One region of the Paenibacillus sp. FSL H7-0942 genome, then DNA from elsewhere that is predicted to be linked to it. Evidence: riboswitches for the same ligand, from Rfam matches in the RefSeq annotation. Region 1 holds a riboswitch; each other region holds the start of a gene.
What was found. A riboswitch is a leader RNA that binds a small molecule or an ion and turns the genes downstream of it on or off. The one in region 1 is predicted to bind S-adenosylmethionine.
Positions count from the first base shown of each region.

Region 1 (10,156 bases):
ATCTCATGCGCACGGAGATTAAACATATGAGCGAGCAGCGTATTCAGCAGGAACAAGCACAAAAAGAACTCATCACCAATATATCTCATGACATTAAAACACCAATTACCACGATAAAAGCATACATAGAAGCTATTGAGGAAGGACTATGCAACGATCAGGAGACGCTAATGGAATACATGGGAGTCATGCGAACCCATACGGATAAAACGGCCCGCCTTGTGGAGGACCTGCTGGTTCATGCACTTCAGGAACTGGGGCAAATTTCGGTGGAAACCCGTGAAATATACAGTGGGCCTATACTAGAGACGTTGTTGAAACCTATTGAACATGTTGTCCTAACAAAGGGGCTTAGCTATAAAGGACCCAACTACATCCCCAATGTGTTAATCGCTATCGACCCCACTCGAATTGAACAGGTGATCTCCAATCTTGCCGCCAATGCCCTTAAGCATACAGCTCCAGGAGACACGATACGTATAGATATGGAACTGGAATCCGGACACTTGAAAGTGACGATTGTCGACTCGGGTCAGGGAATACGTGTACAGGACATGCCGTTTGTTTTCCAGCGTTACTTCAGAGGACAGGCAAGTCATGCAGAACAACGTGTTCAGGAAGGTACAGGGCTGGGCCTTTCTATCTGCCAAAGCATTATTGAAGCACATGGCGGCCATATTTCCTTTACTAGTAAAGAAGGACAAGGTACAACCTTCCGGTTCTATCTGCCGATCTGCTGAGCCCACACTCAACAGCTGTAATACTTTATTCATAATTTGATAAGGCTTCCTCAACATCCCTCCTCTAGAATGAATCCTATATTGCACTCGGGAGTGATTCGACTTGTCCAAAAAGGTGATTATCCGTGCACAGAATCTGTGCAAAACGTACAACAGCGGAAGTGAACAACATCATGCCATCCGTAATGTTGATCTTGACATCTATGAAGGGGAATTCACGGTCATCATGGGTAACTCTGGCTCTGGCAAATCAACCCTCTTATATCTGCTAAGCGGACTGGATCAGATTACAGCAGGTGAGGTCTATTTTCGCGACCAGCGGATTGACGCTTACAGTGAACGCCAAATGTCCGACTTCCGCACCCGCCGGATCGGTTATATCTATCAAAGTATCAATCTGGTCCCAGACCTTTCCATCAAAGAGAACATTGCTTTACCGGGATATATTGCAGGAAACAAAAAGAAGGACATCCTATCCCGCGCTGCTGAGCTGATGAATGCCATGGATATTGATGGACAGCGTAACCGCCTCCCATCCCAAACTTCCGGAGGACAGCAACAACGAGCTGCGATTGCACGGGCTTTGATCAATTCGCCGGATATCATTTTTGCGGATGAACCGACCGGAAGCTTAAATATGGAACATGGCACAGCCGTTCTCGATACCCTTACAGATATTCATCGAAAAGGACAGTCTGTTGTTATGGTGACGCATGATATCAAGGCCGCCTGTCGGGCAGATCGCCTGATCTATATTCAAGACGGCAAGATTGGCGGAATCCTTGAATTTGACACCTATGACGAACATCAAATTCAGGATCGTGAAGCGATTATCTTCGCTTTGGTTACGGGGAAGGAATAACGATGGCAGTCATATTTAAACTTAGCTTGTCGTATCTGAGTAGGAACAAAATACAAAATGCGCTGATTGCGCTGCTCCTGCTACTCTCGACAGTTCTTGTATCTACAGCTATTGTCATTCTGGCGAACACTGGCAATCAGTTTTATGAAATGCATACCCGAACCCATGGATCTCATCAGATCCTGACATTTGAAAAAGGACTGAATGACCCTGACGCTGTGCACAACTGGTGGGCTTCTCAGGATGGAGTTCAGGTGTCTCCTTTGCTAACGTATCGTACATTGTCAGGCATCATTTTGAATGAAACTCACATCCCTAACATCTACCTGTACATGTTTAATACGCCTCCGCCGCCTTGGGGTGTGGATGAACTAATTTTCTCAAGCGGGACGCCCGACACAGTTCCCGAACAAGGCTCCGTCTGGATTCCAACGTCCATGGCGAATGCTTATCATATTTCCGTAGGTGATACCATTGGCTTCAAAACCGGCTCAAGCACACTTGAATTGAATGTATCGGGCATTGTCATCGATGTACCATACGGGGCACCCTTCTCCAATACAGCACGGGTCTGGATGAATCCTGCCGATTATCAACATGATCTCGCTACACTTGCTGGCAACGAGAATCGTATGATGGGCATCCATTTTAACGATTACAGCATGAATTCGGTGTATTGGGAACGGTACAATCGTGAGACAGGTATTCCGTTTCTGGAATCGAAAATGGAGTTCGAGGCCATTGCCTCTTTTTATCTGATCATCAATCAGGTTATTGGATTCATCATGATATTCATGGGTGTTGTCATGCTCTCTATCGCCCTGATGACCATCGGATTTACGATTGCGGATGCCATCCTGGCCAATTACAGAACGATAGGAATCCTCAAATCACTAGGTCTGACTTCCCGAAAAACGATAGGCACCTATGTTATTCAATATGCATTGATATCCATCGTAGCCATTATCCCAGGATTTGCACTCAGTATATGGATATCCAAATGGATCATTAATATTTCTGTATCCTCTCTTCGAGTGGGGAATCAGAACATTCCAGTCCAAGGATTGGATGCGGCCATACTGGCCGGCGTACTACTATTTACTCTAGTGATTCTGTTCACTGTGTTATATGCCAAAAAGGCACGCAGCATACAGCCCGTGCAGGCTATTCGGTATGGTATGTCGGAGACAGATCACAGCCGGATGGCTGGCAAAATGAATTCGCCATTGGCGCACTGGATCGGGTTCACACGACTGCCTGTGACCGCCGTGCTTGGATTCCGACATGTGTTCAAAAACACCAAAAGCTCTGTTCTAACAATCCTGCTGACTACCATGGCTTCCTCCGTACTTGTTCTGGGTTATGTTCTGCTGACCAGTATAAACGGAATTGAACAGACCGCAGCTAAATGGGGGTATGACAATGCCAATATCGCAACAGTCGTAGTGAACAAAAGTAACTTCCCCAAGGCTGAACTAAAGCACGTGTTAGCGCAGGATTCGAGGATCAGCAATGTAGGCTGGCAAGGGAACACAACGGGTGTAATTAGCCCGGAGTCTTTGGCAGCAGTAGAGGGCCAATCCATCAGTCTCAACTTGAGTGTACTGGACGGGAGTTATCAGGAACTTGGATTCGAAACGTTAAAAGGGGTTAACCCACAACATGCGAATGAAATTGCCATTGGTGTAAGTGTAGCCAAAACATCAAATAAAGATCTCGGTGATCTTATCGATATCTATATTGAAGGAGAAAAGCGTACATTCCTCATCACAGGCATCTATCAGGCGTTCGCCAACATGTCTGTTTCAGGCAGAATCACCATTGATGCCATGAGAAGTGTGAACCCGGATTATAGTGAATTTGATGTTATCTTCATCAATGTGAACGATATGGCACAAGCGGGTAAGGTTGCCTCTGAATTAAATGAGCAATTTAAAGATTTTGCTTCGGTAGTCACTCAAAAGACTTTGCTTGATTCGGTTTACGCGGAAGCCGCTAACATCCTGATCTATCCGATGAGCCTGATCGGATTGCTGTTTATCATTGTGACGTTCATCATTATTTTCAGTACCTGTAGAATCAATATCCGTAAAGAGAGCAGAACGTACGGGATATACAAATCGCTGGGAATGACATCTCGCCAAATCCGGTTGTCGCTCACCATGGGAATGTTCATACTGTCCTCCGTGGGAGCCATACTGGGTATTTTCGTCGGCGTATACCTGCTGCCTCTTCTACTCGAAATGGTCCTTTCCGGTTATGGTATCGTACAGCTTCCACTGATCCTGCATTGGGGTGGAATGGTACTGTTCACCTGTCTAAGCATCATTGCAGCCAGTCTTGGCTCGTGGTTCTCTTCGAGAATCATTCGGGAAGCATCGCCACGTATACTGGTTATCGAATAATGTAATCAGAATGCCTTAACACAATAAAACAAGCCCTTCCATACCTCTATAGGATGTGGAAGGGCTTGTTATCATGATATGAACTAATTCCGCCATTTCTTCGCAAGTGCACCAATCTGATGTGGCGTAGTACGGCAGCAGCCGCCAATAATTTGCGCGCCCGCAACAACCCACTGTTTCGAAGCATCACTCATGCTGCCACAGGTACCCTGTCCGCTCCACGTCTTCGTCACTGCATCATACGTCTCACCTGAGTTCGGATACACAATAACAGGTTTGTCGCTAGCACTGCTGAGAATACCCACTGCTTCCGTCACCACTTCCATCGGAGCACAGTTCAGGCCAATCGCCGCAATCTGCGGCTCGGAGCCAAACGTCTGTGCACATACCTCAAGCGGTGTGCCCTCGCTGATGCTTGTCCCGTCTTTTAAAGAAAATGATAACCAGGCATACGCATGAGGGAACTCCTTCAGTACATCAACCAGCACCTGTGCTTCCTGCAGGGAAGGAATCGTCTCAAACGCCAGAATATCAGCACCCGCTTCAAGCAGCGCCGCCATACGTGGACGGTGAAATGCGGCCAGCGTCTCATCCGACACGCCGTAATGTCCCACATACTCTGAACCATCCGCCAGATAGGCGCCGTACGGACCAACGGACCCGGCAATAATTGGACGTGGACGAAAACTGTCTCCTTCCCGATCTACTGTACGATCTGTTATATGCTCCTCATTCTCTACGTTCTCGGAACGTACCGAAGGAGCTTCTACAAGCTGACCTGTCGAGCTTTCTCTCCCTACTAAACTACTCTGCACTTCTGCCCACACGTCATCTCTCGCCTGTACAGCCAGTTCCACCGTCTTCCGGATCAGCTCCAGTGCTGACTGTTCATCGATCCCTCTCTTACGGAAACCATCCACCGTCGCCTGATAACTGGATGTAATCGCACAGTCGGCTCCTGCTCGAAAATAATCTGCATGGACCTGAACAATAACATCCGGATTCTCAAGCAACACACGAGCAGACCATAGTGGATCATCGAGATCACATCCATGCTGTTCGAGTTCCGTAGCCAACGCTCCATCCAGAATCATGACCGGATGTTCACGAAGGATCTGTTCTATGGGGTTAGTCTGTTGTTCTTGCGTCATGTACTTGTCCTCTTTTCTTATTCACACGTTCTGTCAGATAATAAGCAGCGTAACATACTGCGATAAACGGAACCCCACAATACAGCGCAATTCGCTGTGTCGGGTCAAAGGCAATACCTATGCATGAAGCCAGGCATAATATAAATGAAACAATTGGTACCACCGGATACAGTGGTGTGCGGTAGACCAGATCTTTGACCGCATGTCCTTCCCGGATATATTGTCTGCGGAACATGTATTGGGAGGCACTGATACTCATCCATACTGCAACGACAGCCAGACCTGAAATGGAAACCAGTGTAATATACACGGTACCTGGCGCAATGATGCTGGACAGCAAGGCCAGCGCACCACCCACCATACTAATCAGAAGTGCATTCAGCGGTACTCCGCTTTTGGTCAATTTGGCAAACCACGGAGAGATCGTTCTTTTGTCAGCCAGAGACCAGAGCATACGTGAAGATGCATACAGGCCTGAATTGGCAGCAGAGAGAATCGCCGTCAGAATAACAAAGTTCATAATGTCTGCTGCATAGGGTACACCCACCCGCTCCATTACCGCTACAAACGGACTTTCCAGTACACTGGCATCCGACATGGGCAGCAAGGCCGACAAGATAATAATCGTTCCGATGAAGAAAATAACCAAACGCCACAGCGTTGTATGAATAGCCTTTGGTATCGTCTTTTCCGGGTTCTCCGTCTCACCGGCGGCAATGCCGATTAACTCGGTGCCTGAGAAGGCAAAGTTTACAGCAAGCATGGTCATCAATATCGCTGTAGCCCCATGAGGGAACCACCCGGATGCGGTAATATTCGATAGAAATGGAGCCGGTTCAGAATCCGCCATGGGAATGAACCCAAACATGGCTGCGCCACCGATAATAATGAAGATTACGATAGTCACTACTTTTACAGATGAGAACCAGAACTCGGATTCCGCAAAAAATTTCACCGTTAGAGCGTTAAACAGAAAGATCATCAGTGCAAAAACCGCGCTCCATATCCATACGTTTACCGATGGGAACCAGCGCTGCATAAGCAATCCGGCGGCTGTGAATTCGGAGCCAAGCGCAACAGTCCAGGTTAACCAGTATAACCAAGCCACCGTGTAACCTGTTGCCGGTCCGATATATTTGGCTGCATAACTATGAAATGCTCCCGTCTCTGGCATATGAACAGACAGTTCACCAAGACAGAGCATCACCAGATATACAACGATGGCTCCAATCAGATAGGACAGAATGGTTCCCAGTGGTCCCGCCTGCTGAATGGTGTAACCTGAGCTGAGGAATAATCCCGTTCCAATGACTCCTCCGAGAGAGAGCATGACCACATGCCGTGCCTGCATTTTCCGCTGAAAATGCCCTTTGTCGTTGTTGTTCTCCATACCTGCTGCTCCCCTACTTCTTCATCCAGAAAAAACAAAAAAGACCCACTCTGCCTAAAGAGTGCGCCGTTACTGACAAATAAAAACAAACGCTCCTATCTATCAGGCTTTCACCCGCTGGAATTAGCACAGTATCCTTCAGATCTGTTGCTGAGGTTTCTAAGGGCCAGTCCCTCCACCTCTCTGGATAAGAAAATGATTTTTTACTAATATAGCGATCTATCATGAATGTGTCAACAATTAAATAATATATGGCACACCTCGCTATTCGGTGGAAGACCCCGGATTCGTGATGGTGGTCTTTACCTCATAGGTGATCGGCACGGTGCTAAAAATTTTATCCCAATCGTCTTTGACTTTTTTCCATGTTTTAGGTTCTTTAATACGCAAGCTATCCCGAAAATCCGCAACATCTACTTTATAGGTATGCTGCAGTTTGTATAACAACTGTCGAATCTGTTGTTTGGCAAGTTCAGCAAATTCTTTTTCCAATTCACTGAGATACGCACCTTTTTCCTCTTCCTCGGGAGCACGCCAATCCTCCATCAACCAGCCTTCGGATTCAGTTTTCACATGGAATGAAATATCATCGCCAACCACTTTTGGAATTATTGTTGTTTTTTTCTTCTTCATTTCATATACAACAGTGAACCCCTCTTTATTGTATGTCTTCAAGATACCTCCTTTTTCTTTAGGTCTGAGCCAAGATAGCCCTTCTAGATCCGTTTGGCTGAGTTCCCCGATGAATTTTGTTGTTTTCCCATCAAAGATACTGGCACCGGAGAACTTGTCCTCTCCATTGAAGTTCAGTACATTCTGGAGCAAAAAGCTGGAACCGGATTGCATTTGAGCATCTAATTTGGAGAGTAGAACGGGGTCCAGGATTTTATTGGACAAGTATGAATTACCGGTAATACCTGTAAGATAAAATGCTGGAATCCGGGAAGGATCATCTGAAGTCAGTACATCAACAGCGCGATGATGGCTAATCAACACCAGACAGTTAGGACGAATATCGTTATCCCGAAGTACAAAATCCAGCAGCTGGTCCAAACCATACTTTTTGGCGATATCCTTGGACACAACGATAACCTTCAGATGATGTCCGATGAGCGGATGATCTCGTCTCAGTGCAAACTGACGAAAGATTTGCAGCAAGGAATCTCCGGTAAGCTGTTCATTGGAATAGGACGTTTTACCAGAAGCAGGCGAACCGGATTGTTGGCTCTTTTGACTGCTGGAATTACCGGGAGCAATCTGTACCGTGGCCGTCAAATTGTTCTGCTTGGAGTACCCTCCTCCCTGATTGGCGATGTTCTCCTCAAATTCCGTCTCTTTACCGATATCAATTCCAAGACCGACATAGACACTTAGATCCTCTATCTCCCGACTGCTCCAACATCCGGATATCGTTAAGAGAATGCATAATACAGTGGCTAAGCGTAACAACATACGGAATGTAATCATGCATGCTTGCCTCCTTTTTTGCGAATCAGACTTAACAACAGTAGTACCAGAGGTAAAATGCCAAACAAAAATACGGACACATTGCCCAGCATATCTCCTAGTGCAAAAGTATCATCCACTGTTTTGGGTATCATTGCTGTCAGATAAATGAACGGAAGCAGGCCGTACATGATGCCTTTGATTTTTTTGGAACGAAACAAATCACGAATACCCACCGAAGCGCAGTAATGTGTAATTGCTGTAGTCGAAAAGATTTGCATAATCCAGATGACCAGTAATAAGGATTCAAAACGCTCAAATATCAGACCCTGAATTTCGAAGCTTCTTACCAAATCCAGCGTTGGCCAGGTTCGAGTTTTAATGCCATCGAGCGATAAACTCCCTATAACCATCACCACCGTGATCAAGTAGATAATAGTGGATATGAGTATCCCCCAGGTCATCGCTTTATTGCTCTTCTTCGGATTTTTCATATAGGCAGTCATGATTAACATCACCTCATAGCCTGTATAAGATAATAGTGAAGGCTTCAACCCTTGGAAAACCGGCATGACCCCATCACCGAGTACGGGTCTCAGATTGCCAATTTCGAATAGCTGATTACTAAGCAAAATTTCAATCACAAATATAATAATCGTAATTGGAAGGATGATCTCAAACACGCGTACGATAACGCCAAGCCCGCCTGAAATCATATATACACCGATCCACATGAAGACCATCACAATCGCCCAGGTGGGGGTGCGTTCGAGCAGATACATCCCAGTCACTTCAGCCATAACTCTGATTTCGAATGCGGCAATAACTATGAAATACATAATCATAGACAATCCCAGTATGTAAGCAATCCAGCTGCCCGTAATCTCACGGGTGAACTGGAAGACGGTTTTCTCTGGAAATCTGCGACACAGGGTAACCAGAATTATTCCGACACCTATGATAATGAATCCAGATAGGATAATGGAAATCCAGACATCCGGTGTTCCGACAGCTTTGCTGGTCGTTCGAGGTAACGTCAATATCCCGGCACCAAGCATGTAATTGACAATAATTACAACAGCCTGTGTCGTGGTTAGCTTTCCTTGGGAGCCATTCACTTTAGTTCACCTCCAGACCTTCAGTAGATGGAATTCCATTTATTTTTTCCGATCATCATCTATCGGATTAGTCATTTTGGGACGCATTCTCATCATATTTAGCGGTGCACGGATAACAAAATCCTTCCATTCATTCATGTGATAAGGAACGGCTGGTGCAACATAAGGTACGCCAAAGCTTGAGAGTCGTGCCAGATGTGTACACACAAGCAGAAAGAACATAACCACGCCAAACAATCCAAGTACGGCTGCGCTGAACATAGCGGCAAATCGTAGAATCCTTAGCGTTAATCCCGCACTATAGACCGGAATCGTAAAGGAAGAGATGGCTGTTACCGCAACGACAATGACCAGAAATTGGCTTATTATTCCCGCTTGCACCGCTGCTTGGCCAATAATCAGACCTCCAACGATACCCATCGCTGGCGCAATCGGTTTGGGCAAGCGTATCCCGGCCTCCCTCAAGATTTCAATTGAAAGCTCCATGATGAGTACCTCAATAATCGAGGGGAATGGCACTCCGGTACGCGTTTCAATAATCGTCAATACCAGCTTGGTTGGAATAAGACCCGGATGGAACGAGATAAACGAGATATAGAGCGCAGGAGCAAGCAATGCCAGCATCGCGGCCATAAAACGCAGCACTCGCAAAAATGTTCCGGGAATCCAGCGTTCATAATAGTCCTCTGGAGACTGAAGCAACATGCTAAAGGTCACCGGTACAATTAATACAAATGGCGTTCCATCCAACAAAATTGCCACTCGGCCTTCCAGAAGGGCACCCATCACCCGGTCAGGTCTTTCTGTATTCAGTACCTGCTGAAAAGGACTCAGTGTATTATCTTCGATGAGTTGTTCCACATAACCTGATTCGAGCATTGAATCCATATCCATCTCTTCGATTCGCTTGCATACTTCTGCAACGAGATTTGGATCGGCAATATCCTGAATATAGGCTATCGCCAAATCTTTTTTGATCCGTGAACCCACTTCATACTTCTTAATAAACAGGCTCTGATCACTTCCATAACGACGTAAAATGCC
Region 1 covers NZ_CP150279.1:6,051,463-6,061,618, forward strand. The annotation lists gene MHI48_RS26675 (HAMP domain-containing sensor histidine kinase) at 1-740, shown strand, start outside; gene MHI48_RS26680 (ABC transporter ATP-binding protein) at 844-1,602, shown strand; gene MHI48_RS26685 (ABC transporter permease) at 1,605-4,007, shown strand; gene mmuM (homocysteine S-methyltransferase) at 4,091-5,158, opposite strand; gene mmuP (S-methylmethionine permease) at 5,136-6,548, opposite strand; SAM riboswitch class I at 6,641-6,742, opposite strand; gene MHI48_RS26700 (Ger(x)C family spore germination protein) at 6,813-8,015, opposite strand; gene MHI48_RS26705 (spore germination protein) at 8,012-9,112, opposite strand; gene MHI48_RS26710 (spore germination protein) at 9,152-10,156, opposite strand, start outside.

Region 2 (10,156 bases), 320 kb from region 1:
GCGAGTGTCTTTGTGAACGAAACCAGACCCACCTTGGCAGCCGCATATACGGCGCGATGAGGCCAAGATCTCGCTTCTCCAGCATGACTGAAGCCAAAATGGATAATGCGTCCCCATTGCTTGCGTCTCATCTCTGGCAATACACGCTGATCCAGTAACATCGGTCCCAACAGATTTCCCTGCACAAGCATCTGGACCTCAGCTTCAGAATAATCCGCAAATAATCGTCGTTCACGGACAAATGGACCTGCGTTATTCACCAAAATATCAATGTTGCCCAGCTTACCTTCCACCTGCTCAACCAATGAAGAGATATCTTCCACCTTGGATATATCAGCCTGGATGGCAATGCACCGCACACCCTTGGCTATAATCTGAGCCTTTAAAGCCTCAGCTTCTGTTCTGCTGTGTACATAGTTCAGGGCAATATGGCACCCTTGATCTGCCAGACTGAGGGCCGTCATTTTACCAAGACCTTTGGCACTTCCCGTTATGAGGGCAATCTTTCCCTTCACGTTCATCCCCCTCTTCAAAGAGCAGTCACTATCCAGTATAAAAGATTTATCGTCCTCCTACAACTCGCTTATCCACAAGGGATTATCCACCTTTAATTCCAAATATATCTTGATTGAAATCAAACACCTATGGTACTGTCGAGGATATAACCCGAAAGGACCTCTACATGAATATGAAGAACAAAAGATGGATATCATTTCTTACACTTTTAATGTTGAGTTTATTCACAATCTCTAGTGCCTTACAGGTATCAGCGGCAAGTGAGAATGAGCAAGCACCTGATGAGTACGATTGGATTACTGGACCAGCATCTGTCTCTCTGGACGGTAAGGCCACCCTGGAAGTCCCTGAAAGCCATTCCTATCTGGATAAGCCCAATACCAAACGATCGATACTTAACAGTGATGGAAAGCCTAATGGGAACGAAATCGGAAGCCTAACCAGCAATAGCGAATTCGGCTCGTGGTATGTAGTTTTCGAGTACGTGAAGACAGGTCATATCCATGATGACGATCAAAATTTGAATGCCGAAGAGCTGTTAAGCAGTTATATCCGAGGCACAGAAGAAGATAACAGAGAACTTGATCCTGAATATAGAACGTACATAACGGGGTGGGAAATCGAACCGGCATATGACAGTACCAAACATCAGTTGGTTTACTCCCTTGGTTTCAAGAATGCTGATCAGCAAGCCATGGTCAATTACAATGTAAAACTCCTGACACGCGAAGGGTACATCACAGCCATTCTGGTTACAGATACGGCCAACTTTCAACAGAGCCGTCAGGCATTCGAGGAAACCGTACTTCATAAGCTTAGCATCAATGCAGGATACACCTACGAGGAGTACAATGCTTCGACTGACAAAACATCCACCATAGGGCTCAACAGTCTTCTGATGGGCGGGATCGGGTACACGGCTTCCCAGAAATTCAGTGCTCTTCTTTTGCTCAAAAAAGGATGGGCGTTGATCCTCGTTGTCGTCCTTGGGTTGATCGGTTGGATCAGATACAAAATAAAAAGCTCACACGGAGAAGAAGAGAAACTCTCTCCCTCCGAGAGGACGTACCTGCAAGAAGCCGATGAACAGCAGTATGCTGATCAGAATGAATTATCCTACTACCTCCAATCTGGGCATCCATCCAACGCGGAGAAACAAGATAAGCCCTAACCCTTCCCTTGTTTATCCCCACGTCAGCACAGATTAGGAAACATAAAATAAGCCGTATATCTCTTCAGAAGAGATATACGGCTTATTCTTAATAGCTTCACATCATACATATTGTGAATTATTCAGTTGCAGGTTCAACTGCACCTTTATAACGTTCTTTGATGAATGTTTTCACTTCTTCGGAGTGCAAAGCAGCAGCCAGTTTTTTGATTGCATCTGCATCCTTGTTGTCCTCACGGGAAACGAGGATGTTTGCGTATGGGTTACCTTGCAGATCTTCGATCAGCAAAGCATCATTCGCCGGATTCAGGTTCGCTTCGAGCGCATAGTTAGCGTTGATAAATACCAGATCCGCTTCATCCAATTGACGAGGCATCATGGCTGCATCCAGCTCGATGATATCCAGGTTCTTCGGATTGGCTGTGATATCTTGAATCGTAGATGTAATATTTGTGTTGTCTTTCAGCGTAATGATACCTTCCTTCGCAAGCAGCAACAAAGCACGTCCACCATTGGATGGGTCATTTGGAATTGCTACTTTTGCGCCGTCTGCCAATTCATCCAAAGACTTAATCTTTTTGGAGTATCCACCAAAAGGTTCAACATGAACAGGTGTTACAGAAACGAGGTTGAATCCACGTTCTTTATTCTCTGTGTCCAGATATGGTTGGTGCTGGAAGAAGTTTGCATCCAATTTTTTGTCAGCAAGTTGCTGATTGGGTTGAACATAGTCGTTGAATGTAACGACTTGCAGACGGATACCTTGTGCTTCCAGTTCAGGCTTGATGCTTTCCAGAATCTCTGCGTGTGGTGTAGGTGAAGCTCCAACTTTCAATTCAACTGTACGAGGTGCACCTGCTGAATTGTCTGCGCCGCTATCGGCGTCCTTGTTGTTTCCGCAAGCTGCGAGAACCGCAATCAACATAAGACTAAGTAGAGCAAAAGACCATTTTTTCATGTGTAAAACCCCTTCTCTAATCATTTTGTCATGTGGCATCTGCATTAATGCATATCCATCATGTTATCTATGTGTTATTTCCTGGTGAAAAATGTAACCAAGCGATCTCCAGCCATCTGGAGAATTTGCACTAGAATGATCATCGACACTACGGATATGATCATAATTTCATTTTGATAACGGAAGTATCCATAGTTGATTGCCAGTGTTCCCAGACCTCCACCGCCAACCATGCCCGCCATCGCCGTATAGGAGACGAGCGTAACAATGGTGATCGTTATACCAGCAAGCAGTCCAGGCAGTGCCTCAGGCAGTAACACCCGTCTTACAATCTGTCCGGTCGATGCACCCATCGACTGTGCCGCTTCAATGACACCACGATCAACTTCTCGCAACGTCGTCTCCACCAAACGAGCAAAATAAGGAGCTGCTGAAATCACCAAAGGAGGTATAACGCCGAGCACCCCCGTAGCTGTACCGACGAGTATACGAGTGAATGGAATAAGAGCAACAATCAATATGATAAATGGGACTGAGCGCAAAATATTCACAATCAGGGATAGTATAGTGTACACTGCCCGTGACTTAATCGAAGCAGATCGGGCTGTCATGAACAGCAGTACTCCGAGCGGTAAACCTAAGATAACGGTAAACAAGCCTGATACACCCAAAATTTGCAGTGTCTCAATGGAGGCTTTACCAACCTCTTCCCAGCGAACTGTTGAAAAATCCATCTAACGAAGCACCTCCACATCAAGTCCCTCAGCGGTTAATTCTGATATCGTCCGATCAATCATTTTTGAATCACCCTCGAACCGAACGGTCAGCTGCCCATAAGGAACCTGTTTGATCGTAGAGATTGTACCTTGCAGGATGGCAAAATCCACGCCTGTCTTACGTACCGTTCTAGACAAAATCGCTTCATACGTTTTGTTACCCAGAAAGGATATCTTCACAAGTTTGGAAGCAGCACCTGCCTGCAATTCAACGCCTGCATTTGCCAGAGCGGTCTCTTCCAGAGCAAGCCCAGCTTCATGGTCACGCATCATGAAGTCCCGCGTGATCGCATGCTGCGGCTTCAGGAACACGTCTGTTACAGGTCCTTGTTCCACAATGCCACCTTGATGAATGACAGCCACCTTGTCACAGATGTTCTGAATGACATGCATCTCATGTGTGATCAGCACAATCGTTAGGTTGTACTTTTCATTAATGTCGAGTAATAACTTCAGGATTGAATTTGTCGTCTGCGGATCAAGTGCCGAAGTAGCCTCATCACAGAGAAGTACATTTGGATCACTTGCAAGTGCTCTCGCAATCCCTACACGTTGTTTCTGGCCACCCGATAATTGAGCCGGATATTTGCTGCTGTGGTGCTCCAGACCAACCAGTGCAAGCATTTCCTTCACTTTGCGATCAATGGCATCCTTGGGTGTATTCACAAGCTTTAGTGGAAAAGCTACATTGTCATATACCGTTGCCGAAGATAACAGATTAAAGTGTTGAAAAATCATCCCGATCTTACGTCTCTGTTGCTGCAATTCGGTTTTGCTCAGTTCAGTCAGGTTGATTCCGTCGACCCATACCTCACCCTCCGTAGGCCGTTCCAGCAAATTAATGCAGCGAATCAATGTGCTTTTGCCCGCTCCGGAATGGCCAATCACACCGTAGATTTCACCCTTTTGGATGCTCAAATTCAGCTCGGATAACGCTGTTGTAGATTTTGCCCCTTTGCCGTACGTTTTCGTTAAACCTTTTAATTCAATCAATCGCACTTGCCCCTTTCCAACCACCTACATGTATCTTTACCCGATCTAAAGGAAAACTCCCCTTAAGTACAAAAAAAGAGCCCTTTGCAGATACAAAGAGGGCTCTTCACGTGAAAGAATATACCTTCTCATCTGCCAAAATCGTGTCTTGCACCATTTTGTAGGAATTAGCACCTAACATCTATAACGCGAATGATACATGTATCATGTCGTTACAAATCGGTTGCCGGGCTTCATCGGGCCTGTCCCTCCGCCGCTCTCGATAAGAAATATGTTGTTGTAGGATTTTATAAGTTCATGTAGTTTATGCTTTATAATGTGAACGTAACTTCCGAAATATCAGTTATATCCGTGTAACATTCGATTGAAACTCAGTATATTCCAAGTATTCCGATTTGTCAAAGGGAATTATTTCTTTTCCATATTTTATTGATATAACTATAAGAGGCTGTTAACGTTTCACAGACCATATCCACGCCCTGACGCATTTCCTGCACATGCTGATTCAGATCCTCCAATTTCACTTTACCTTGCAAGGTCTGGTGTAACTGCCACAGGTCATCGTGCATTTCTGAGTTCATGTAGTGAATTTCCATATTACGTCGCTTGCGCAACTTGCTCATCGGCTCACGATAAGAGTCCTTGATCTGTATTAATTGCAATGCAAGATCATGATGCTCCCTTGCATAGTCGAACTGCCTTAACACAGTAAAATAAGAAAAATGCGCTTTGGTATTGGAAGTATTCAGCTGGAATATTTCATTTAATACTGTGCCGACTTTATCCAGAATGGCAAAGCAGCGGATAAAGCCATCTTTGTAGAAATACACATAACGTGCATACTCGGCTTTTTCAGTCGCCGTCATATCATCCGTTGAACCTGCAACGACCTTTTTGCGAAAATGAGCAGCAGCGAAACAGCTTTGCTCCAGTTCATCCAGTGAGGAGATGAGTCCCTGAGTCCACACATACAGTTTCCGATAGTCATGCGTGGGATCATGGTCCACATGCATTTGTCGTTGAAATAGCTCAAGCGTATGCGCCATTGCGTCCATCGCTGCCTTCAATTTACCTTCGTTTATACGTGGCTTTTCCCCCAACAACGTTCGCAGCATATCTAACCTCCTCTTTTCCAAATCAACAAGAATTCATCACCGTAAACGAAACATCATTCATTCCGTGTAATTGCTGCTTGCCATAGGTTGCCCTGATCCCTCTGACATCAAACAAAGTCCACCTGTCCAATGATGTACATCACTGGATGGTGGACTTTCATATTTAAAAACGATTAGCCGGGCGATGTAGCTTGTACACCAGGAAACTCATATACGTTAAGACTCCGAACAATATGGCGATATCCAGCATATGAGCAAGAGCTACGAACATGTATACTTCCGGACGGTTCATTGTCACCATCATGAAAATACCAATGACTACTTGCATCAGAATAAGAACAACGGATACCACACCCAGAGTACGCATTTCCTTGTTGTCCGGATGATTACGGTAAGCGAAATGACCCAGGATTGCGATAACAATCACGAGCGACGCAGCTGCTGCACGGTGAGCAAAAGCAACCGCTACCCCACCCGAAAGCTCAGGAATAATCTGACCGTTACAAAGCGGAAATCCAGAACATCCGCCGGCAGAATCCGTGTGACTCACAAATGCACCTGTGTATACCACGAGATATGTGTAAATGGTGGAGAACCAGACCAGATTCCTGAATTTTTTGCTAACCCGAGGGTATTTATTCAGGCGCTCCAATCCGCCATCTTTGGCCTCCTGCCTTATGCCCAGCGCCATCATTAGAGAACTGGCAAAAGCAATCAGTGCAAAACCAAAATGCAGTGCCATGACTGCTGAAGATTGGGAGAAGACAACGGCAAAAGCCCCCATGATTCCCTGGACGATAACAAATACCAGAGTTAAGAAAGAAAACAATTGCAGGTCACGGCGTGACTTGCCAAACCGCAGAAAAGCAACAAACGAGGCAATGGACAACAGTCCAGCCAGTGCACTTACAGCGCGATGGGAATATTCAATGAGTGAAGCCACAGTATGTGCGGGAACGAGTTTTCCGTTACATAAAGGCCATTCTGTTCCACAGCCAAGGCCTGATTCCGTTTTGGTTACGATGCCTCCACCAAAAGTGGCCAGAAACATGACAAGACAGGTTAATACGGTTAACCATTTAAACAAAGTTAAGTGTTTCAATTTTTTCTCACCCGCTGTTGGTTTAAGATGGCGAAGAATATTCTCCGCTTGTTTCGGTACTTTGACACTTATTTCACAACTAAATTCATTATACCGGATAAAATGTTCATTGACGTCGCGCTTTGTGACAAAATGTTAACGTCTGGTGAAATAATGACCCACAGGTCATTGGGGATATGTACAGAAACGTTTCTTATATAGAACAAGTCGAACACACAAACGCCATTTCCCTATTTCAAGAGAAATGGCGTTCTTTTTATTATACCCTTTTACAACATGAACCTGTCATACTTTTATTATCATTTATGGATCGTGTTGTACACTTCAACTGCTCGATCTAAGAACTGCTCAATCTCTTCTCTCGACTTGCGCAGCTTGTTCACATACCGTACGAGTTCGCGGCCATCTGTATACGCCACAAAGCTTGGAATGCCAAGAATATTCTGCTCTTCACTAACGGTTCCAACCTGATCCACGTCAACCTCAATCAAGGTCAGTTCACGTGCATATTTCTCTTCAACCTCAGGCATAAACGGATCGATGTATTTGCAGTCACCACACCAGTCTGCCTTGAATACGGCAATCGTCAAACGTGGGGATTGGATGGCTACATCAAAAGCCGGTTTGGAAGTAATCTGTTCCATTCGGTTCATCTCCCTTTCTGTACCTTGTCTTACCCTAAGTGAAGCAAATTGGCGAGTGGAAGTCAAATAATCAGCGCATACTTAGAATAACCACATGGTCTGTGAAAATAAACCCAGAACATCATGAAAGGATGTCACATCATGACTTCCACCAGAACCGATTCTTCCAGCGAACAACATCACGGGTCCCTCCTGCAGATGGTCCGTTCCATTCCGGGTGCTGCCCGGGAAATCTGGCGTGGCAAACCGGCTGCATGGCAAGCTTCTGCACAGCTTCGTCACCCTTTGCGTGATATCGAGTGGGATACCGATACGGCAGCTGCCTTACAGTCTGAGGTGGAGCGTTTGTTACCTGCCAGCAACAAATCTTTTGCACGCACGGACCAGGTTCAAAGCGCACTCGTCTGCGAAGAAGATTGCATCATTCTGGAAGAGATTAAGACACTGACTCAGGAGAATAATCGGAGTAATATCACCCGCACGGCAGCCTATCTGGAATGTTATGAGCAATATCCCGAACTTCATTGGGCACTGCTGGCCCATATGGTCTCTCGCAATGGTGGATATCACATGACAGATCTTCAGAGTGACTTAATGCATAATCTACAGAATCAAAGCGATCGCGAGCATATGTATCGGCTGCTGGAGCGGTGCAATGCACTCATTTTCCAGGATGCATATCCCCAGCTTCTGCTGTATATGAACAGTCGCCGGATCGGACGTAGCTGTTTCCATCTCTTGTCGCACTTTCACGTATCGGCGTTTATGACGCCGTTTTGGGAACGCTTTTGGCTGGAACGATGCAGTTCACTGCTAAGTGTGGCATTAATTATTAATGAGCAGAACTATATCGAGAGCCGGGTGGTGCAACATCCTTATTTTCAAAAAGAAGTACTTTCCAAACCCGCATTCCATCTGCATAATCTGGCCGGTCTGAATCATATCGTCTTTCCTCTTGGACAGGGAGCAGGACTCGCAGGACGCGTCATTGAACATTTTGGCAAACTGGATGAGCGAATCATGTTTGGCAAAGGGCTATATGCCCTGTTGTTTGGCGTGGAGCAAGTACACACACAAGTGTTGGAGTTCGCACGTTCGGTTTCCCATCGTGGCTCGCGCGCTGAATATTGGCCTGGGCTGTTTACCAATCGTGAAGACGAGGCAGGGGAACATACACTTTATGCTCAGGAGCTAATGGATGAAGAATGGCTTCCAGAAGGGCAACGATTATATAGTCCGGAACTGCTTTCCGTATGGGGGGACACGCCTTATGAACCGATCACCAGACATGACTGGCTTCAGACTCGGGATAGTCTCGGTTATCTGACGGCACCACGTCGGCCATGGCTGTTTGAGATGAGTCACGAACACCGGTATGGCATGCTGAAAACAGCACTGGCTCATGATGCTAAAGCCATCACACACTAATGATAAAAATCATATAGAGCAGACAAAGACGGATGATATGATATCCCGATGTACCGCTAATCCTCGCTTGCTGGGCTAATGTCGAGTTCAGTCGCTCGGCTCTCCTTAGCTAAACAAAAAGCCCTGTCCGCTTCAATAGCAGACAGAGCTTGTATCCTATTTTCACAAAATATTGGAGCATGGATGATGCTCCTTGCTTGTTTAACCTCTTTGCCCAGCTCCACGTTGAAGACGCATAAGTGGACGAAGAATTTTTTGCAGAATACGGGGGTAACTGCCCAGCTCGTCCTTGCGCAGTACACGCAGCACAACCATGAGAACCAGATACACCACCACAACAAGTAAACCAACCACAAGGCAGGTAAGCAAGAAGGATACACGCGCTGGCAGGAACAGTCCAAAGATCGTATTGCCAATCCAGTTCGTTGCAAATCCTACACCTGCTGCAAGCAACACTGTAATGATAAACCCTTTCCAACGATCTCCCATGATGGAGAAATCAACGATTTTGCGAAGGACCCGCAGATTCAGGTACGTGATGACCAAGAAACAAAGGGCTGTTGCAATAATGATACCGTAAATCCCAAAGATCGGCGCCAGAATAAGACTTACGATCAATTTGATCACAACACCTGCTGCGACACTGATCATCGTAATCCGCGGTTTCCCTACCCCGAGTAAAATGGAGTTGGTGGTCATCATTGTAATCTGGAAAATGGTACCGAATGTTAACAAGGCAATGATCGGCGTTCCATCCAAATTGGTAAACAGCAATCCGTTAACAGAATACGCTGCCGCACAAAGTGCAATGACAATCGGCATACCTGTAAGGATCGAAATGCGCAAGGCAAGTGTAACCTGACTTTTCAGATGCGCTTCATCCTTGCGGGCAAATGCTGCTGAAATGACAGGCACCAACGATTGACTCAAAGCGATAGCCAGAATCGGAGGAATCCCCGCAATACTTTGGGCCTTCGCCCCGAGGATCGCAAGTACACCAGTCGCTTCTTCGAGTCCGATCTGGCCACTAAGCAGTGGTACCACAAGGGATGAATCGATGAAGTTAATGGCTGGAACTGCAAGTGAGGACAGCACAATTGGAATAGACAGCTTGAAGATATCACTGTAGATACCTCGCATCGGCAACTGCTCTGCACGCTCGTAATTCAATTGGGCCGCACGGTCGCTACGACGTAGCTTCAAGGTGAAGTACAGCATGACACCGAAGGCACCCACACTTCCTAATACCCCACCAAATGAAGCACCCGCAGCAATCGTCTGGTCATCATAATTCCATTGCAGCATGACATAAGCCACGATAATGGCTGTACCTACACGGGCGAACTGTTCCACGATCTGTGAAATACCGCCTGCTGTCATGTTGCCGCGTCCCTGGAAATATCCACGCATCATCGCAATGGCCGGGAAGAGCAGCAACGCTGGAGCCAAGGCG
Region 2 covers NZ_CP150279.1:5,728,363-5,738,518, forward strand. The annotation lists gene MHI48_RS25205 (SDR family oxidoreductase) at 1-515, opposite strand, end outside; gene MHI48_RS25210 (DUF2167 domain-containing protein) at 728-1,687, shown strand; gene MHI48_RS25215 (MetQ/NlpA family ABC transporter substrate-binding protein) at 1,806-2,645, opposite strand; gene MHI48_RS25220 (methionine ABC transporter permease) at 2,720-3,379, opposite strand; gene MHI48_RS25225 (methionine ABC transporter ATP-binding protein) at 3,380-4,414, opposite strand; SAM riboswitch class I at 4,540-4,683, opposite strand; gene MHI48_RS25230 (Cthe_2314 family HEPN domain-containing protein) at 4,813-5,529, opposite strand; gene MHI48_RS25235 (heme A synthase) at 5,693-6,631, opposite strand; gene MHI48_RS25240 (thioredoxin family protein) at 6,931-7,275, opposite strand; gene MHI48_RS25245 (DUF2515 family protein) at 7,417-8,703, shown strand; gene MHI48_RS25250 (polysaccharide biosynthesis C-terminal domain-containing protein) at 8,905-10,156, opposite strand, start outside.
Region 2: it holds a riboswitch for S-adenosylmethionine, as region 1 does, so the genes downstream of both, MHI48_RS25225 (methionine ABC transporter ATP-binding protein) here and mmuP (S-methylmethionine permease) in region 1, are expected to answer to the same signal.

Region 3 (10,156 bases), 3.0 Mb from region 1:
GAAACCCGATGGAGGAAGTCTGGAGCAGGTCTATGAAAGACTGCGCATGATTCGAATCCGCTTCCGTCGGCACGCAGAGACAGAGAAGAATGTTGGTTAATAATCAGAAATGAAAAAAGACGAGGCGTTTCTCCCGGAGGAGCGCTTCGTCTTTGTTATTTCATACGAGTTCATACCCAGTCTTTCTTGCGGAAAATGAAGAACATGCTCAGGCCCAGGGTAACCATTAGGCCAATCACAACAAAATAGCTGTATTTCCAGTTAAGCTCTGGCATGTTCGTAAAGTTCATGCCGTATATACCGGTAATGACCGTCAGCGGCATGAAGACCGTGGTAATGGCGGTAAATACACGCATGATCTCATTCGCCCGGTTCGCAATACTGGATTGGTAGGCTTCTCGCAAGTTGCCCATCAGGTCGCGATAAGTCTCAAAGGTTTCAGATATTTTTACAGCATTCTCATAGATGTCACTGAAATACTTTTGCAGTTGATCATCGATGAGACGCAGATCTTTTTTATTCAAGGTGTTAATGACCTCTTTCTGAGGTCCAAGGACTTTTTTCAGCCACAGAATCTCACTGCGTAGCCCGATAATTTCATTCAGATGTGACTTTTTGGTGTGCATCAGAATGTCTTCCTCAAGCTTCTCGATCCGTGCTTCAATTCGGTCACCTACGGTGAAATAATTATCAACAATCAAGTCAACCAGCAAATACAGCAGACGATCCGGTGTACTGATTTCCTGTTCCCACAGGATGGGTTTCAGTGTGCGCAATTCGCTGACCTTGTGCTTGGTAACACTAATAATGAAATGTCTGCCGAGGAATAAGTTGACCGCACGTAGAAATATCTCTTCATCATCAAAACGGATGCTATTAATCACAATAAAATAATGGTTCTCATAAATTTCAATCTTCGGACGTTGTTCTTCGTCACTAAGACAGTCTTCCACAGCCAGATCATGCATCAAGAACAGCGGCTGAAGTACCGCCAAATCGTCTATGTCTGCATCAATCCAGTAAAATCCTTCCGCTGGTGGAGTCAGCGCCTGCTGAATGTCGTCCACCGGAATAAATACACCGTTGTTTACCAACCGGATTTTCATCGTTAATCTACTCCTTCTGCACCCGCCAACTTGGCGGATATTATCATTATGGGCGCAAAAAGAACAAATCAGCCGGTCGGCAGCGGAGCCTGGAGATCAGGGCTGCGTTCACTATATAATCAAACGGAAGTCACGTCCCGCTGCCGGCATGCTGATGTTAATTCTTTATGCAGTTTGTCGGAATTCGGCTGCCAGTCAGGCCTCGGGTCGCCATCCATTTAATATGTCACCTCTCACATAAGGGTTTATAACACCTTGTTTAGTATACCGCTGGTACAAGGTGCTTTCAAGCGCAAAAATGTGTCTATTTCGCGCCCTGAGGCAGTGTATGACAACGGATGATGAACGGTTCCGATCTGGGAAGCAGACATCGAACTGCAACTTGACGTGAGGGCATTAATGTAATAAAGTAGACGGTGAACCAGATTTAATTACAATCTAATACAGCGAAATCTTATCAAGAGTAGGTGGAGGGACTGGCCCGATGAAACCCGGCAACCGGCGGTATACCGCACGGTGCTAATTCTTGCAGCGACTAAGTGTCAGGTGGCACTGTTGTAACTGAGAGATGAGAGAGGCGCATATCTATTTTACATATGACCTTTCTCGAAATCCGAGGAAGGTCTTTGTCATATGCCCCGACTTCTCAGCAGTGATTTTCGCTAAGGAACTTGAGGTTGTTTGTAACGTTGGATGAAAGAGCAATTCAATGTTTTTACAAGCTCAAGGCAGTCTATAACTGTATTGATGTGAAGACATCAAGCCAAGGGTGGCTGCATCTATCTATGCACAAGGAGGAGTTAGACTTACTATGCCAATCAAAATACCCGATACTCTACCAGCAAAAGAAGTACTTGAAGGAGAGAATATCTTCGTCATGGATGAAACTTCTGCATATCAGCAGGATATTCGTCCACTCCGTATCGCTATATTAAACCTGATGCCCACAAAGGAAACGACCGAAACACAATTGCTTCGTCTGGTGGGAAACACGCCTATTCAGGTGGATGTCGTTCTCGTACATCCCAAATCCCATACGTCGAAGAATACGTCTCAGGAGTATTTGGATCTGTTCTATAAAACCTTCGATGAGATTGAGCACCGCCGTTTCGATGGAATGATTATTACGGGTGCCCCGGTGGAACAGATGGATTTCGAAGACGTGAACTATTGGAATGAAATCCAGGAGATCTTCGAATGGACTAAAACCAATGTGACTTCAACCCTCCACATATGTTGGGCTTCCCAGGCAGGTTTATACCATCATTTTGACGTACCCAAGGTTGCACTTGATGAAAAGTGTTTTGGCGTTTTCCCACATACCATCAATAAACCACATGTTCCATTGTTGCGTGGATTCGATGAAGTATTCAACGTTCCACATTCCCGTCATACGGAAGTGAGACGCGAAGATATTGAAAAGAATGAGAATTTAGAGATTTTGGCTGAATCTGAGGAAGCGGGGATCTTCCTGGTTGCTACCAAAGACGGCAAACAGATTTTTGCCACAGGACATGCCGAGTATGACCCGTTCTCATTAAAGTGGGAGTATGACCGGGATGCAGCCAAAGGTTTGGATATCGCATTGCCTAGGCATTATTATCCGAATGACGACCCTTCTCGTGTGCCACCAGCTACTTGGCGCGCTCATGCCAACTTATTATTCTCTAACTGGCTCAATTACTATGTGTATCAAGAAACACCTTACGATATTGGCCCGCAAATCTAATCGAGATTACAGGAGGATGCAGCAATGGAAGACAACAACAAGTTGAAAATCGAAAGCCGCTTAGCACAAATTGGGTCCATTAATGAACCGGTAACAGGCGCCATTAACTTTCCGATCTATCAATCCACTGCGTTTCGCCACCCGAAGCTTGGACAAAGCACGGGGTTTGATTATATTCGTACGACTAATCCAACCCGTAAAGTATTGGAAGAAGCCGCCGCAGCGCTGGAGTCCGGTGATGCAGGGTTTGCCTGTAGCTCGGGAATGGCCGCGCTGCAAACGATCTTCGCCATGTTTGGTCAAGGGGATCATCTGATTGTATCGCTGGATCTGTATGGTGGAACCTATCGTCTGCTGGAACGTATTCTGTCCCGTTTCGGCGTAACTGCAAGTTATGTGGACACGAATGACCTGGCAGCACTGGAGAAGGTTCGTCAACCGAATACAAAAGCTGTATTTATTGAGACACCAACCAACCCACTGATGATGATCACCGATGTGGAAGCCGTTGCTTCCTGGGCGAAAAGTTACAACCTGTTGACCATTGTTGACAACACGTTGTTGACTCCATTTTTCCAACGTCCGATTGAACTGGGTGCCGATATCATCATTCATAGCGCTACCAAATATCTGGGCGGACATAATGATGTGCTCGCCGGACTAATTATTACCAAAGGTGAGGCGTTATCTGCTGAGATGGCGTTCCTGCATAATTCCATTGGAGCGGTATTATCTCCAAGTGACTCCTACCAGTTGATGAAAGGTATGAAAACGCTGGCTCTTCGCATGGAGCGTCATGAGCACAATGCACTTACTATTGCTAAATACTTGCTTGAGCACCCAGCGGTGGTTGAAGTGTATCATCCAGGTCTATCTGATCATCCGGGGTATGAGATACAGAACAAACAATCCACGGGTAACACAGGTATCTTCTCTTTCAAAGTGAAGGATGCACGTTATGTTGAACCGTTGCTACGTCATATCCAACTCATTGCTTTTGCCGAAAGTCTCGGCGGAGTTGAATCACTCATGACTTATCCGGCAGTACAGACTCATGCGGATATTCCGCTTGAAATTCGTGAAGCCGTAGGTGTGGATGACCGTTTGCTCCGGTTCTCCGTAGGCATTGAACATGCGGATGATCTGATTGCAGATCTCGGCAATGCTCTGACAGCTGCACAACAGGAAGTGGAAGGAGGCGTGCACTCATGAGTGAGTCCAACAACAAGCCCAATTCCGAGTTGAAATTTGATACCAAATTGCTCCATTTTGGCGATGAGATTGACAAAACGACTGGAGCCTCCAGTGTACCGATCTACCAAGCATCAACATTCCATCATTTTGATATCTTCAATCCGCCTCAACATGATTACAGTCGTTCGGGTAATCCGACACGTCAGGCTCTGGAAGATTACATCACATTGCTGGAGGGCGGCGCACGAGGCTTTGCCTATTCTTCGGGGATGGCTGCGATCTCAAGCGTGTTCATGATGTTCTCTGCAGGGGATCACATGATTGTAACGGAAGACGTATATGGAGGTACGTATCGTTTGCTTACTTCCATATTAAGCCGTATGCAGATCGAGACAACCTTTGTAGACATGACCAATATAGATGAAGTAAAAGCGGCACTCAAGCCAAACACTAAGGCAGTTTATATGGAAACACCGTCCAACCCTACACTGCGAATTACGGATATCGCTGCCGTAACTGACTGGTCGAAGGAACATGACCTGATCACAATTCTGGATAACACCTTTATGACACCGTACTATCAGCGTCCAATTGAGCTTGGTGTGGACATCGTCGTACATAGTGCTACGAAGTTTCTCGGAGGTCACAGTGATGTACTGGCAGGGTTAGCGGTTGCTCGCACGGAATCACTTGGCGTACAACTGAAACAGTTGCAAAATGGACTTGGAACTGTACTGGGGGCACAAGAATCCTGGCTTCTGATGCGCGGGATGAAAACCTTGGGTGCTCGCATGGCTCATAGTGAACGGAGCACAGCCAAACTGGCGGCATGGCTTAATGAGCGCAGTGATATTACTGCTGTCTTTTACCCTGGACTGGAGGATCATCCGGGCCGTGAGGCACATGAGCGCCAGTCCACAGGATATGGAGCTGTCGTTTCTTTTGACGTCGGTTCAGGTGATCGTGCAAAAGCAGTTCTTAACCGGGTGAAGCTACCTATTGTTGCTGTAAGCTTGGGAGCTGTGGAGAGTATTCTGTCCTACCCAGCGATGATGTCTCATGCGGCAATGCCGGCTGAGGTTCGCCGTGACCGTGGCATTACAGATGGGTTGCTGCGCTTCTCCGTAGGTCTGGAAGATATCGAAGATCTCATTGTAGATTTGGAACAAGCACTTCAGGAATCCTAACAAAAGTGGATGCCCGAATACGCCGATGCGTATCACTTAATCTCGAACTAATTCTTTTCCATATGTAAAAATTTTTACTTATTTTTAAAGCACCTGTACATAAGGTGCTTTTTTTCACATGTAACCTGTGTTACGATATGTGGAGTACAGAAATACGATGTTGCCACCAGAACTTGCTTCTCTTGAACAAGTTGGGACGGATCGTTATATAATTTCTCTTCATGAGGGAGGCTTTTTTACGATGAGTACGGTAGACCGTATCTTAGATAAAGCCCTTCGGGGCGAACGTTTGGACTTGGAAGACACGATTCAGCTATTTGAATCCAATGAAGTGGACAAAATCGGGGCAGCTGCTAATGTCATTGTGAAACGCATGCACCCTGAACCATACAGAACATTTGTAATTGGGCGTAACGTCAACTACACAAACGTGTGTGATGTGTACTGCCGTTTTTGTGCTTTCTACCGCAGACCTGGTTCGGATGAAGGTTATGTGCTTCCAGACGAAGTTATTTTCCAGAAGATTCAGGAAACAGAAGATGTGAATGGTACCGAGATTTTGATGCAAGGTGGAACGAATCCAAACTTGCCTTTCAGCTATTATACAGACCTGTTGAAAGCCATCAAAGAGCGTTTCCCAAACATCACGATGCACTCTTTCTCCCCAGCGGAGATTATGAAAATGGTTGAAGTATCCGATGGCCTTACATTGGAAGAAGTTGTTCGTGCCATTCACGAAGCTGGACTGGATTCCTTGCCTGGTGGCGGTGCCGAAATTCTGGATGACCGCACACGTCGGAAAATTAGCCGCTTGAAAGGCTCATGGCGCGATTGGATGGACGTTATGCAAACTGCACACCGCATCGGTATGAACACCACGGCAACGATGGTTATCGGACTTGGTGAATCGATGGAAGAGCGTGCATTACACTTGCTCCGTGTACGTGAAGCTCAGGACGAATGTATTGCGAACAAGTATGACTCCGAAGGTTTCCTGGCGTTTATTCCTTGGACTTTCCAGCCGGATAATACAAACCTCAAGCTGGAGCGTCAGACTCCAGAAGAGTACTTGAAGACTGTAGCCATCAGCCGCCTAGTACTTGATAATATCAAGAACATTCAATCCTCTTGGGTAACGATGGGTCCTGAGATCGGTAAGAAGTCGCTTGAATTTGGCTGTAATGACTTCGGTAGCACGATGATTGAAGAGAACGTTGTATCTGCTGCTGGTGCAACATATAAAGTTAACATTGAATCCATTCTCCGTTTGATTCGGGAGTCCGGTTATATCCCGGCACAACGTAACACCCGATACGAGATTGTGCGCATGTTCGACGAAGAGAATGCCGTACATGAAGATTTCGTAATGCAGAACTAATTCTAATTAATTCAATACTACTCTTTATAAACTTTGATCGTTAGATAAGTATTTATGAAGCCAAGCCCGCTGACTACTCCGTTTGGAGAGACGGCGGGTTTTTTGATTTCTTTCTGCGGTTCGAGGTCATCAAACAGTACATGTTACGCAATTGGCGATATTTTATATTGAAATTGAACTGTTACAATGAAAGGGAACTTGTGTAGTCAGACACGCTGGAAGGGGTTAAACCGATGAAGAGAAGAATACTTGGCAAGACGGAACTGGACGTACCTGTATTGAGTTTTGGAGCATCCTCACTCGGTTCTGTATTTCGTGACATTGACCGGGACGAAGGGATTCGCACTGTACATGCAGCCGTAGATGCGGGGATGAATTACATAGACGTTTCGCCTTACTACGGGCTGACAAAAGCGGAGTCCGTGTTGGGTGAAGCCATCCGTAGCTTGCCGCGCAGTTCATATATGTTATCAACCAAAGCCGGACGGTATGGGGAAAATGAGTTTGATTATTCACGTCAGCGGATTCTGGATAGCGTGCAAGAGAGCCTGGATCGACTGCATACAGACTATATCGACATTCTGTTCCTGCATGATATTGAATTTGTGCCAGCAGAGATCATCGTAGAAGAAGCCTTTCCAACGTTGCTGCGTCTGAAAGAGCAGGGAGTTATACGACATGCGGGCATTTGTGGATTGCCCTTACCGTTGTTCGAGAAGGTTCTGCCACAGATCGATGCGGATGCGATCATCTCGTATTGTCATTATTCATTGAATGATACCTCATTATTATCGTTATTGCCCCTGTTGGAAAAAAAAGAAATTGGCCTCGTCAATGCTTCGCCTCTTTCTATGGGCTTGTTGAGTACCCGAGGGGCTCCTGCCTGGCATCCGGCAGACAATCGGGTGAAAGAGCTCTGCCTGAAGGCTGCCCGCTTCTGTGCAGAACAAGGTAGTGACATTGCCAAGCTGGCCGTGCAATTCTCCACATCGAATGAACGAATTCCGACAACACTGGTGAGCAGTGCCAGCCATCGCAATATCCTCAATAATGCAGCCTGGATAGAGGAACCGTTGGATCAGAGCCTGCTGGATGAAGTGCTGCGCATTCTGGCTCCATTGCATAACGAGACATGGTCAAGCGGACGACCTGAATATAATACGAAGCCAAGCAACACGTCAGCAGAAGCATCCAAGGGGGAGCAACGATGAGAGCCATTGTATGTGAAGAAATAGATCAATTGAAGCTCCAGGACCTGCCTCAACCAGAACGAGCAGAAGGAGAGGCGTTGGTTGCCATTCGGCGGATTGGGATCTGTGGAACGGATCTGCATGCGTACAAAGGCAATCAGCCATTCTTTACCTATCCTCGTGTTCTGGGTCATGAACTGGCGGCTGTTATTGAAGAAATCGGTCCGAACGAGGCTGGGTTACAGCCTGGGGATCAGGTAAGTATTATTCCGTATCTGCACTGCGGTCACTGTATTGCATGTCGCAGTGGAAAAACCAATTGTTGTGCGTCCATGCAAGTCATGGGTGTGCACGTAGACGGAGGCATGAGAGAAAAAATCAGCGTGCCTGTCTCACATCTGCTCTCAGCAGAGGGTTTGACACTGGATGAGACGGCAATGGTAGAACCATTAAGCATTGGAGCCCATGCCGTCAGAAGAGCAGGAATTAAACCTGGTGAGCATGTGGTTGTGATTGGAGCTGGCCCCATTGGATTGGGTGTGATGGCATTCGCCAAACAGGCTGGAGCGCGTGTTATTGCCGTTGATCGTAATCTGGACAGGCTGGAGCTTAGCCGGACTTGGGCTGGAGCGGATGACCTAGTACAGGCCAATGAACATACTGTACAACAAGTGGCTGAAATTACGGGAGGCGACTATGCTACAGCTGTCTTCGATGCAACAGGTAACGTGAATTCCATGAATGAGGCCATTCAATATGTGGCGCATAGTGGTCAACTCATTTTTGTTGGACTGGTGAAAGCGGATATTACCTTTCATGACCCCGAATTTCACAAGCGGGAGATGAGTATCCTGGGCAGTCGAAACGCAACCCGTGAAGATTTTGAACAGGTCCTGTCGACCTTGCGTCAAAAGAAACTAAGTATGGATGGGTACATCACACACCGAGTGGAATTTAATGAGCTACCTACGGCAATAGACCAATGGCTTTTGCCAGATTCACATGTAGTCAAAGCCATCGTTGAACTATAATAACAATTAATTATAATAACAGAAAAAAACGCTCTCTGACCTTGGTGGACAATACTGTTCATCCATAGGGTAAGAGAGCGTTTTTTTATTTTTCCGGATTCGTTACAATACCCGCATGTGGATCAATGTGACGCACAATGGACTTCAACCAGATCATCTCCAGCACATGTACCTCATAATAAAGTGCACCCGGGATTTGCCTGATCCATCCTTCCGCCATCGCGAGTTGTGTTGAGTCAGAAGTGGCTTCCAGAATTCCAGGTTCACGGCGTAGCCGTTTGCGTACAGCTTTTTCAACTTGAGAGCTTTGTGTGGTCAATATGCATACTTTGCGTTTGGAAGAGAAGCCCCTGAACGCAATGTACACCATTTCATAAGCAATAAGGTAGGCGATTACGGAATACATCGCTTGGTCCCAGCCAAAGACAACACCAGCGGCTGTCAGTATCAACAAGTTAAGAAGCATGATTATTTTTTCGATAAGCATCCGTTTTCCGCTAAACACACGTTCAGGTGGGCGGGAAGACGGATCACCGATTTCCAGCGTATCCAGTGTCCCGCCATACCGTACGACGAGCCCAATTCCGAGTCCGAGGCATAATCCGCCAAACATGGCGGCAGCCAGCGGATGCTCTACAAGTGGCGGCATGGGATGAAGCACAATGGCACCGATCGAAAAGACAACCAGACCTAGAACAGTAACCAGTACAAATTTCTTCTGCACAATCTTGTAAGACAGAAATATAAACGGCACATTGAATAAAAATAGGAACAATCCAATCCTCATTTCGGTCCAGTGGGCGAAGAGTGAGGAAATGCCTGTAATGCCTCCAATAATAATCTTATTGGGGTGTAAGAACAATTCAAGTCCCACGGAGGCCAGAATTCCGCCCGCAATAACGAGAAACAGGTTTAACCAGCGGCGGGTAGACGATATCCTGGTCTTGGCGGTGTTTGGCACCGGATTAGCCGATATCAGAGGTGCTTTCATAGGTCATCCTCCTTAGTGCGGCTTTCGAGCCATTCTCCCTGGGTTAGTCACAGAAAGATCGGCGTAAGAGCCGCGAAGTACGTTAGTATGTCTGTTCTGTACAGACATAGGTGTTATCCTTCTTTCTGCAGCACCTTTGGTTCTTCTTTCTTTTTCCGAGGATCTTTGAACTTGAATATTTTATCCAATAAACGGAATACATGTTTGGACTCTTTGGTTAATAAAGGACCCAGAATGGCCAGAATTAGGACATACAGCGCGGCAAACGGTTGAATCATTGGCAACAGTCCCCCGGCTTTACCCATGTTGGCCAAGATAATGGAAAATTCACCCCGTGACACAATGGTTAA
Region 3 covers NZ_CP150279.1:2,004,251-2,014,406, forward strand. The annotation lists gene MHI48_RS09140 (HRDC domain-containing protein) at 1-100, shown strand, start outside; gene corA (magnesium/cobalt transporter CorA) at 171-1,106, opposite strand; SAM riboswitch class I at 1,558-1,681, shown strand; gene metA (homoserine O-succinyltransferase) at 1,918-2,835, shown strand; gene MHI48_RS09155 (PLP-dependent transferase) at 2,860-4,047, shown strand; gene MHI48_RS09160 (PLP-dependent aspartate aminotransferase family protein) at 4,044-5,216, shown strand; gene mqnC (cyclic dehypoxanthinyl futalosine synthase) at 5,458-6,594, shown strand; gene MHI48_RS09170 (aldo/keto reductase) at 6,828-7,805, shown strand; gene MHI48_RS09175 (zinc-binding alcohol dehydrogenase family protein) at 7,802-8,815, shown strand; gene MHI48_RS09180 (YitT family protein) at 8,901-9,806, opposite strand; gene MHI48_RS09185 (cation:proton antiporter) at 9,920-10,156, opposite strand, start outside.
Region 3: it holds a riboswitch for S-adenosylmethionine, as region 1 does, so the genes downstream of both, metA (homoserine O-succinyltransferase) here and mmuP (S-methylmethionine permease) in region 1, are expected to answer to the same signal.